3 regions of the Novosphingobium sp. BL-52-GroH genome follow, and region 1 is predicted to be linked to each of the others. Evidence: riboswitches for the same ligand, from Rfam matches in the RefSeq annotation. Region 1 holds a riboswitch; each other region holds the start of a gene.
The links. Region 1 has a riboswitch for cobalamin ahead of ACFFDA_RS04415 (TonB-dependent receptor plug domain-containing protein). Riboswitches for the same ligand answer to the same signal wherever they lie in the genome.
Positions count from the first base shown of each region.

Region 2: linked by a shared signal. The riboswitch ahead of ACFFDA_RS01795 (cobalamin biosynthesis protein CobG) and the one ahead of ACFFDA_RS04415 (TonB-dependent receptor plug domain-containing protein) in region 1 are both predicted to bind cobalamin.
Region 3: linked by a shared signal. The riboswitch ahead of ACFFDA_RS18430 (TonB-dependent receptor plug domain-containing protein) and the one ahead of ACFFDA_RS04415 (TonB-dependent receptor plug domain-containing protein) in region 1 are both predicted to bind cobalamin.

Region 1 covers NZ_CP171149.1:1,026,655-1,030,215, reverse strand. The annotation lists gene ACFFDA_RS04430 (CbtA family protein) at 125-874, opposite strand; gene ACFFDA_RS04425 (CbtB-domain containing protein) at 882-1,109, opposite strand; cobalamin riboswitch at 1,141-1,286, opposite strand; gene ACFFDA_RS04420 (histidine phosphatase family protein) at 1,285-1,872, shown strand; cobalamin riboswitch at 1,941-2,195, shown strand; gene ACFFDA_RS04415 (TonB-dependent receptor plug domain-containing protein) at 2,393-3,561, shown strand, end outside.
Region 2 covers NZ_CP171149.1:403,201-406,761, reverse strand. The annotation lists gene ACFFDA_RS01810 (2-hydroxyacid dehydrogenase) at 1-187, shown strand, start outside; gene map (type I methionyl aminopeptidase) at 198-956, opposite strand; gene ACFFDA_RS01800 (ParD-like family protein) at 958-1,164, opposite strand; cobalamin riboswitch at 1,326-1,565, shown strand; gene ACFFDA_RS01795 (cobalamin biosynthesis protein CobG) at 1,832-2,914, shown strand; gene ACFFDA_RS01790 (precorrin-8X methylmutase) at 2,914-3,543, shown strand; gene cobI (precorrin-2 C(20)-methyltransferase) at 3,540-3,561, shown strand, end outside.
Region 3 covers NZ_CP171152.1:1,233,853-1,237,413, reverse strand. The annotation lists gene ACFFDA_RS18440 (hypothetical protein) at 50-400, opposite strand; gene ACFFDA_RS18435 (cell wall hydrolase) at 613-1,752, opposite strand; cobalamin riboswitch at 2,025-2,230, shown strand; gene ACFFDA_RS18430 (TonB-dependent receptor plug domain-containing protein) at 2,334-3,561, shown strand, end outside.

The sequences.
Region 1 (3,561 bases):
GCATACTCCTGCCAGGATGGGCATGCGCAAGGTGACCGATCATCGAGCCCTAGGCCAGCGATTATCGCTCCTGCCCGCACGGCCCGGGGCGCGCCCGGACCGGCCTGCCGACAGGGAGCGGATTTCAGCGCGCGGGCGAAGCACCCTGTCGCTTGAGCACGGTCTCCGCCCATAGCCCGAAGGCGATGCCGATCGTCGCCCACAGGAGGAATTGCGTGCCGATGGAGGCGACGCGGAAATTCCACAGCAGCGTCGCCGGAAAATCGGCCGGAACTTCGTCCACGGTGGGCAGCAGGAACTGCCCCAGGCCGACGATCGCGCAATAGCTGCCGACCGCCAGCAGCGTCGCATCGAACCCGCGCCCGGACCGCGCCGCAAGGACCGCGCGCACCTTGCCGGCGATCACCGCCGCGCCCAGCGAGAGGACGATCATCGCGAAGTAGGCCGCCGTGCGCAGGCCAACCGTCTCGTGCTTACCCACCGCGGGCGGCGTCTGCGGATACTTGATGGCCGGCACGACGACCACCAGCAGGAACACCAGCCCCGCCATCAGCAGCGCCAGGCTGCGCGGCCCGGCCGCGCCGAAGCGGCCATAGCCATAGGCGAAGACCAGCGCGAAGATGCCGCCTACCGCCGCACCGTAGAGCGCCATGGCGGTCAACAGCCCGGCGCCCTTCTGCGTCGAGCGGCTGACGAGTTCCTCCTCCGGCTCGGCAGCGGGCGCTGGCCCGCTCATATGATGTGCCGCGTGCGATTGCTCGACACCGATGGCAAGGTCGATCTGCGGTTCGGCGAAGGCGCGCGCGAAGAGCGTGGCGAGCAGGGCCGCGAGAATGCCGGCCAGCATTCCGCGCCACAACAGGTCCCTGGTCATCGCCGGATCAGTGGCAGGGGAAGCCGAGAAGATGGCGTCCGTCGTGGACGAACTCGTGCACGTACATGCCCTGGAACAGCGCGAAGGCGCCCTGCTCGGTGCTGACGAAGTAGAGGAAGATGAGCGCCAGCAACGTGCCGAGCACGGCCCAGGGGGCGATGTCCTCGACCGGGATGGCGGTGCCACCCTGTACGGGAATGAAACTGTCGTCGAACAGGGCTGCAGACTTGGACATGTCACGCTCCTTCAGGGGATTTCGCGTCCCGGGGATACAAATTCCAGGGTGAAGGTCTGGCTCTCGACGGCGAACGTCGATTACAGTGGCGCGACCGCGCCGGATTTTCACCGGCTTCCCCATCCTGAAAGTCCCGGCCACTTAGGGCCCGATCGGCCATCCGGTCAATGCCGAGTTGGCAACGCTTTTGGAGGTTTCCCTGGCGACGACCCTGCTGCTGCTCTGCGCGGCCACGACACCGCTAAGCCGCAGCGGCGGTTTTCCCGGCCCCGACGACGCGCTCGACGAGCCTGGCCGACGCGCCGCGGCGGCGTGCGTCCTGCCGGTGCGATTCGCAGGCGATGTGCTGCACGCGCCCTCCCGCGCAGCTGCGGAAACTGCCGCCACCATGGGCCTTGCCGCCCGGATCGATCCCGCGCTGGCAGACATCGACCACGGGACATGGTCCGGCAGGTCTTTCGACGCGATCGCGTCAGCAGACACGGCCGCTCTGCCTGCCTGGCTTGCCGATCCCGTGCAGGGCACGCCCGACGGCGAGACCATGGCGCAAGTGCAGGCGCGCATCGGCCGCTGGCTCAACGCCATAGCCGCGGCGCCGGCAACGTCCTGCGCGATCACCCATGCGATGCCGATCCGCGCCGCGCTGGCCCACGCGCTGGACATTCCCCTTCCCGCCACTCTCGCCATCGACGTGGCGCCGCTCTCGCGGACGGTGCTGTCCTTCAACGGCAGGTGGCGGTTGCAGTCGCTAGGGCTCGATTGACCCTCTTGCGAACTGTCGCAACTGTCGATATCCGCCGCTCCGTCCGGGCAGGCTACACGAGCGAGCCCGGGCGAAATGATCGCGCCGGTGCCTCGAAAGAGGCTTAAAACGGGAACACGGTGAGGGATATCCGCGCAAGCGGACCTTTCGAATCCGAGGCTGTCCCTGCAACTGTAAGCGGCGAGCGCGATGTACATGTGCGGACGGGAAGACCCGGGCCGCCAGCCACTGGGCCGGACGCTGCGACATGCGAGGCCTGGGAAGGCCGTGCATCAAGCCATGACCCGCGAGCCAGGAGACCTGCCGGCGTCTGGTCGCTCATGCCTTGGCCCAGGGGGTGGCCGTGGCACGGTGATTTTCCGTCTGAGCGACGAACGAGCGGCGGGGGCCGCACGGCAGCGCATGCCGGTCGCCACGACGAGGGGCGCCCGGCCGGTGTGCGCGCCGGCCGTTCGGAGCGATCGTCGTTCCCGGGCGGCACGCCCCTGCCTGATGTCGCCAGGCGCTCAGGGGAATGTTCATGTTCAATGCCACCATCTCGCGCGGCGCGCTTGCCGCATCGATCGCGCTCGCCTGCGTCACGCCCGCCCTTGCGGACGAGGATGCCGACGCGATCGTCGTCACCGGCCGCAGTCTCGAGGAGACCTTGCCGGAGGAACTCTCGCGCTACGGCAGCGACATCGCCACGCTCGACGAGAAGCGCGTCAAGGACAGCGGCGCGGTGGACCTCGCCCGCGCGCTGGAAGCGGTACCGGGGCTCTACATCCGCTCGCGCGGGGGGCCATTCACCTATGTCGACGTCTCGCTGCAGGGATCGCGCACGCAGGACGTGCTGTTCACGCTGGACGGCATCCGCCTCAACAACCGCCTCTACGGCGGCACGTCGCCCAACGACACCCTGCCCGCCAGCATGATCGAGCGGATCGAGGTGCTCAAGGGCGGCGAGAGCCTGTTCTACGGCACCCAGGCCTCCGCCGGGATCATCAACGTCGTCACCCGCGGCTTCACCGACGACTTCAACGGCCAGGTCAATGGCAGCGTCGACAGCCGCGCGGGCACCAGCGTCGACGGCTATGTCCGCGGCGGCATGGGCGGCCACAGGTTCGTCGCCTACGCCTCGCGCAACCAGTCGGACGGCTACATGCCCTACAGCGCGTACCAGCCGAGCCTGACCGACCGCAAGCTGGGCTATGACCTGTGGTCCGCCGGGCTCAAGTACCAGTACGACCTCGCCCCCGACCTCGCGTTGAACGCGCAATACCAGCACACCGAAGCGAAGCTCGACAACCTGTCCGCCACCCGCATCAAGGAAAGCCGCAACGACCGTAACGAGGAGATTGCCAGTGTTCGCGTCGACTACACCGCGGACGACGGCTTCCAGTTCTTCCTCAAGGGCTACTTCCACGAATGGAAGACCGCCTACGTGCGCATCCGCAATTCGCTGCCCCTCGGCACCCCGATCGTCGATTTCCCTCCCGGCACCTTCTGGGGCTATCGCGACTGGGGCGGCAGCGCCGTCGCCAAGCTGCACCTGCACCGGGGCCTGGAATACCTTGTCGGCTACGATTTCCAGAGCTTCAACGGCCGCGACGACGTGCTGCTGATCGGACCGACCAACGAGAAGGTCCACGCGGGCATTCTCCAGGTTCGCACCGACGACGAGCTGTCAAGCAAGGGCCGCATCGCGGC
Region 2 (3,561 bases), 620 kb from region 1:
CGATTTCCAGCGCCTGCTGACCTTCCCCAACGTCCTCGTGACCGGCCACCAGGCCTTCCTGACCGAAGAGGCGTTGGACAACATCGCCACAACGACCCTGCAGAACCTGGCGGATGCGCAAGCGGGACGCCCCCTCGTCAACGCGGTCACGGCCGAGGCGGTGATCCGGCCGGCCGGCCGGCACTGACCGGCCCGCCTCAGGTTCCGTCGGCGCGCAACGTCAGCACCTCGACGCCGCTCGCCGTCACCGCGACGGTGTGCTCGAATTGCGCGGAAAGCTTGCGGTCCCGGGTCACCACCGTCCATCCGTCGCGTTCGGTCGCGACCATGCGCGTGCCCTGGTTAACCATCGGCTCGATGGTGAAGACCATGCCCTCCCGCAGCCTCAGCCCCGACCCTGGGCGGCCGAAGTTGAGCACTTGCGGCTCCTCGTGCATCTCCCGGCCGATGCCATGTCCGCAATATTCCCGGACCACCGAGTAGCCATTCTTTTTGGCATGCTGCTCGATCGCATGGCCTATGTCGCCAAGTTGCGCGCCGGGGCGGACCTGCCTGATGCCCTTCCACATCGCCTCCCGGGCCACCTGCACCAGCCGCCGCGCCGCCGGCGGGGCATTGCCCACGAGATAGGTCTTGCTGGAATCGGCGATGAAGCCGTTCTTCTCCAGGGTTATGTCGAGATTGATGATGTCGCCGTCGCGGATGATCTCTGCGGGATCGGGCACGCCATGGCAGACGACATGGTTGATCGAGCAGTTCAGAACGTACTTGAAGCCGTATTGCCCCTTGCTCGCCGGGCGCGCGGCTAAGTCCACGGTGATGAACCGCTCGACCAAGTCGTTGACCTCCATCGTCGAGCGGCCGGCCAGGTCCTGCCCGTCCAGCATCTCGAAAACCGATGCGAGCAGTTTTCCTGAGGTGCGCATGAGCGCCAGTTCGTCGGGGGTCTTGACCATGTCAGGCGGCCATCGCGCCAGCCACGCGCACTCTGGCCACCTCGAACTGCATCTTGACGACATCGTTGAAGGACATGGTGGGATTGGCCTCGGCAAGCATCCCGATCTTCATCCAGAACTCGGCCTGCGCATTGATGGACCGGCACATGACGGTGCTGGCCTTGCGGGCCTCCTCGTGAAGCTCGTCGTCGATTTTCACTATGCCCATAAGACCTCGGCAAGACGTTGCGTATACGGTTCATATACGTTCCGTATCGTGACGGTCAATTCTCCCGCAAAAGTTTCCCGCGCTCGATGACGGATGAGCTTGCAGCAGGGCCGATCGAAAGCTAGCGGGCGATGATCGGGGTGCTTCCGTTTCGGAAAAGGCCCCGATACGATCGCGCGGGTGCCTCGAGAGGGGCTTAAAAGGGAACGCGGCGGGATGGCGGCTGTCATCCCGATCCGAGGCTGTCCCTGCAACTGTAAGCGGCGAGCGGGATGCCGGGACTTCTCCTTCGGAGAAGTCGGCCACTGGGTGACCTTGCGCGATGCGCACGATCCCGGGAAGGCTGCGCATCGAGCTTCGACCCGCGAGCCAGGAGACCTGCCGGCGCATCGGTCGCTCTTGCCCTGGTCCAGGGATAGGCCAAGGCTCGGTACTCCGCGTGAGCGACGAACCCGTGCGGCTGGGGCTGCATCGGTGTGCAGGGACGGGCGTGATTCACGCCCGCCCGTCGTTGCGCACGGACCGACATTCGTCGGCAAGCCCCGGTCATCGTCGCCGTGCGTGAGTGGGATCGTATATGCGCGCGTCGCCGACCGGGCCGACTGGCGGTACATCAGGATCGGAGGGATTTGCCGTGCGCGGCTGGTGCCCGACCGCGTGGCGCCCGATGGCGGCCGGCGACGGGCTGATCGTGCGCATCCGCCCGCGCCTTGCCCGGCTGTCGCGCGGGCAGGTCGCGGGGCTGTGCACATTGGCCGACCGGTTCGGCAATGGCATGATCGACGTGACCAGCCGCGCCAATCTTCAGGTCCGCGGCGTTGCGGAAACGGGCTGGGCGGCCTTGCTGGAAGGGCTCTGCGCGCTCGACCTGGTCGACCCGGAGCCGACCATCGAGCAGCGGCGCAACGTGCTCGTCGCACCCGACTGGATCGAAGGCGACGCGACCTGGCAGGTGGCAACGGACCTGGCGGCGCGGCTGCACCTGCTCCCCGATCTTCCGGCCAAGGCGGGTTTCGCGATAGATGCGGGCGTCGCGCCGGTGCTGGCCGACGTTCCGGCCGATTTCCGGATCGAACGCGCCGCAAGCGGCGGCCTCCTCCTGCGCGCCCAGGGCCGGGCGACGGGTATCGCCGTCCCGCCCGACGAAGCCGCCGATGCGCTGGTGGCGCTTGCCGCCTGGTTCGTCGCGACCGGCGGGATGGAGGCGGGCCGCATGGCCCGTCACCGCGCCGACCTGCCTTCGTGGGCGACGGGGGGCGAGCGGGGGGCACCACCTCGAGCGGCGCTCGTGCCTGGGCGTCACGTCCTCGGGCCGGTTCGGGGGGTGCCGTTCGGCAGCACCAGCGCTGCGGCGCTGGCTGCGCTGATGGAATGCTCGCAAGCGACGGCGATGCGGGTGACGCCGTGGCGCGTGCTGCTGCTCGAAGGGGGAAAGCCCGTCGAGATGTCGGGTTTCGTCGACGATGCGTCGCACTGCGCGATGCGCGCCGAAGCCTGCCCCGGCCTGCCTCTGTGTCCGCAGGCGACGGTGGCCACGCGTGCCCTTGCGTTGCGGCTGGCGCCGCACGTCGGCGGCCGGCTGCACGTCTCGGGCTGCGCCAAGGGGTGCGCGCATGGCGGCGCGGCGGCCGTCACGCTGACCGGACGCGAGGGTCGCTTCGACCTCGGACGCGACGCCCGCGCTGGTGATCCCCCCGTCGAATCCGGGCTCGACCCGGAAGACCTGCTCGCCCGTTTCGGAGCCGAATGATGCCACATGCCTATGAAACCGACGGTGCCGCGATCTACCGCCAGTCCTTTGCGACCATCCGCGCCGAAGCCGACCTGGCCCGATTTTCCACCCTCGAGGAGCGGATCGCGGTCCGCATGATCCATGCTGCCGGCCTCGTCGACCTCGCCGGGTCGATCCGCTTCTCGCCCGGCTTCGCACAGGCCGCCATCAATGCCCTCGCGCGCGGGGCACCCGTCCTGTGCGATGCCCACATGGTGTCCGAAGGGATCACCCGCGCGCGGCTGCCGGCCGGCAATGCGGTGATCTGCACGCTGAGGGACGCCGCCGTGCCGGGGCTGGCCCGGACGCTGTCGAACACCCGCTCGGCCGCGGCGCTGGAGCTGTGGCGCCCGCACCTCAAAGGGGCGGTCGTAGGTATCGGCAACGCACCGACGGCCCTGTTCCACCTTCTGAACATGCTGGAGGACCCGGATTGCCCGCGCCCCGCCGCGATCATCGGCTGTCCGGTCGGCTTCGTCGGCGCGATGGAATCGAAGGCGGCGCTGTGGGCGGCGCCGCCGGTGCCCTGCTGTATCGTCGAAGGGCGGATGGGCGGCAGCGCGATCACGGTCGCCGCAATCAATGCCATCGCGAGCCGCTCGGAATGACTGTCGGCACCATCCACG
Region 3 (3,561 bases), on a different replicon from region 1:
CCGCGGCCGGCCACCCACCTGAGTGGGGGGCGGGGAGGAAGGCGCCGCGTCAGGCCTGCAGGCGGCGCGCGGTGGCGTCGGCCATGCGGCGGTCGAGGCGGCGGCAGATCTCGAGCCAGCGCGCGCTCGCCAGGGTATCGCCCGAGGCGTGGGCGGCCTCGGCCTCGGCGCGGGCGCGAGTGGCGGCGGACAGGCCATGGCGCGCGAAGTGCATCAGCGCGGCGGCGAGGGCGGTGTCGTCCTCCGCATCCGGCGCGTCCTGCGCATCGGACACGGAGCGCAGGAGGGGGCGGGCATGCGGGTGGTTGTCGTTGACCGCGCCCAGGGGAGCGCTCAGGCACAGCGATCGCGCAATGGCCGGAGTAGTCCCGCCCCAGGCGGCGGCAAAACGGATGGTCATGGAGCGGTTGGCCTCTTGTTGCGTGGTCGTGCTTGCGCCTTTCCTAGCCGAAGAGGCGCTAAGCCATCATGAGGGGACTTGGTTTCCCAAATCTTGACCAAAGGCCCTAGGGACATTCCCCGGTACAACCTTTTGCAATCGATTGATTATCGATTGGGGGCTCGGAGTCTGTCCGCTTGCAGCGGGCCGGTGCCGCTCGAACGGCACGAACGTCAGTTTTGCGGGCTTGCGATCCAGCGGCCCGAGTTCGCGTACTCGGCCTTGACCCCCTGGGAGCCCGGCAGGTTCTGCGCGCGGTAGAGGGATTCGCCGCCGCGCTCCTCCACCTGGCTCGAATAGACGGGAGCGGTCGCGGCCGCGGCTTGCGGGGGCGGGGCGGGGGGCCTGGCCGGTTCGGCCAGACCGAAGGCGCGCTGCACCGCCAGCGGGTCGAGCGCGGCGGCGGCCGCGGCGGCGATCGCCGATTCGTCGCGGCGGTGCGGCGCGGCCACCGGCTCGCCGCCGAAGTAGGTGTAGTGGAAGGTCGCGGGGTTCCCGGCGGTGCCGCGGAACGAGTAGAAGCGATGGGCGCCGATCGTGCCCAGGTACTGCAGGCTCGGCGCCCAGTAGGGGCTGACCTGGACCGTGTGATAATGCGTGGCGAGGCCGACCGGCGCATAGACGTAGCCGGCGAGCGCATCGCGCGCGACGGTCTCGGCGCGGTCCCAGAACAGGCGCTGGGGGTGGCGGGCCAGCGCCCCGTCGCAGGTGAACGAGAACTGGCAGCCGGTCGACCGTTCCGACCCTTCGTAGACGACGCCGCACACGGTCTTGGGATAGGCCGGGTGCGCCACGCGGTTGAGCACGACCTGCGCCACCGCGCGCTGCCCGGCGTCGGGCTCGCTCGCGGCCTCGTAATAGATCGCGGCGGTGAGGCACTGCAGTGCGCGGCTGCGGTCGACGCCGGAGTTGTCGATCCTGAGCGCGCGCGCGGTCGGCCCGGTGCCCAGGGTGGGGCCGGACACGGCATCGTCGGCGTCCGAGCGGATGCCTTCGCCCACGCGCAGCGGCGCCGGCGCAGTGTCGAGGTAGTAGAAGGCCGAGCCCGGGAAGCTGGCGCCGGCCTGCTCGAAGGGCATCGGCGAAACCGCGGTCTCGGGCGAGACGGCGTCGGCGATGGCGAAGCGCTCCCACCCGGACGGCTCGGCGAAGGCAGGCAAGGCGACCGCGGCGAGCGCGGTGACGCCGAGCGTCCAGCGGCGGCGCAGCTTGACCGGATGGTGCCGCCCGACCCCGCGCACGCGGCGGGCAAAGCGCCCCGAAAAGTCGCGCGGGCGCTCGAAGGTCTCGGTTTCCCGGAATGCACCCCGCAATCCGGCCCGGAATCCGGCGTCCGCCGTCGTAGCGGCTTCGGGTCCGGAAAGGGGGAGGGATGGGGGCACTCGAATCCTGATCCAAAGGGAGGCGCATGTCTGCACCCCCGGCCTTACCGTCTATTGCGAGTGGCGCATCCTGCCATTCGGCGTCGTCCCGTTGCGGTACAGGGTGGGCGTATAGGCTTAAGCGGTTAAGATTTGGCCCCATCGTCCCGGGCCGCGCCGGGATGGCGGATGCGCAAGCTTGCAAACCGCGCACCCTCGCCCTATCGGCGCGTCACGTCATGGGTGCCCGCAAAGCCGGGCCTAAGAGGGAAGCCGGCCGCGAATCCGGCGCTGTCCCCGCAACTGTGACCGGAGAGTCCGTCTCCACGCGCGCCACTGGCCGGATTTCCTTGCGAGGGATGGGGCTGGGAAGGCGGGGACGGGCGATGATCCGGGAGCCAGGAGACCTGCCCAGACGGTCGTTCCGCAGCCGGACGGGGTGTTCCGGGTGCAGCGAGCCCACGCGCCATGAGGAAGGGCGCAGGTGCCTCCGCCATGAACGGCGAAAACGTTCAAGGTTCGGAGGACATAGAATGAAGTACCTGTTTCTGATCGGCACCGCGCTGGCTGCGAGCACTCCTGCGATGGCGCAGGACGCGCCTTATGCCGATGAAGGCGTGATGCCGACCGCGACGCGGATCGAGCCCCTCGTCGTCACCGCCAACCGCACGCCCACCCCCATCACCCAGGTCGGCCAGTCGATCACCGTGGTCACCCGCGACGAGATCGAACGCACCCAGGCGACCACCGCGACCGACGTGCTGGCGCGCATCCCCGGCATCTCGGTGGTGCAGGCGGGTGGCTTCGGCCAGCCTTCCAGCGTGTTCGTGCGCGGCGCCGAGAACGCGCAGAGCCTCGTGCTGATCGACGGCGTGCGCATCAACGATCCGGGCGACGTCGGCGGCGGCTTCGACTTCGGCGCGCTGACCATCGGCCAGTTCGACCGCGTCGAGGAGGTGCGCGGGTCCTCGGGCGTCCTGTGGGGCAGCCGCGCGATCGGCGGCGTCATCAACTTCATCACCGAGCGCCCGACCGAGCAGTGGACCGCGCGCGCCCAGGCCGAATACGGCTGGCGCGACCGCAAGCAGGCGAGCGTCTCGGCCGCCGGCCTGATCGGTCCGGTCGGGCTGACGCTGGGCGGCAACTGGCTCAAGGGCGACGGCTTCTCCGCCTTCGACGAGCGGCGCGGCGCCACCGAGAAGGACGGCTTCGAGAGCAAGAGCGCCAACGCGCGCGCCGAGGTCGAATTGGCCGAGGGCCTGTCGGTCGATGCCGGCGGCTTCTACACCAAGGCGGACTACGACTACGACAACACCGGCGCCGATGCGCTCAACCTGGGCCGCAAGCGCGATACGCTGGGCTATGCCAACGTGCGCTACACCGGCCTCGACGACCGGCTGTCGGCGCGCGTGGGCTATGGCATCAACGACACCCGCCGCGTGTCGGACGACGCCGAGTACGGCCCCTACATCACCAACGGCCGCACCGAGCGCTTCGAAGGCCAGGTGAGCTTCGCCCCCGTCGAGATGGCCAGCGTCCAGCTTGGCGCCGAGACCGAGAAGCAGAAGTTCGACGACAACTACGGTTCCAGGGATTCGACCTCGCTCGACAGCTACTACGGCAACCTGACGCTGCGCCCGCTGACCGGGCTGACGCTGAACGGCGGCGTGCGCTACGACGACCACGAGGACTTCGGCCACAAGACCACGCTGGCCGCCAACGGCGCCTGGGTGATCGGCGAGGGCATCGACGCGCCCGTAC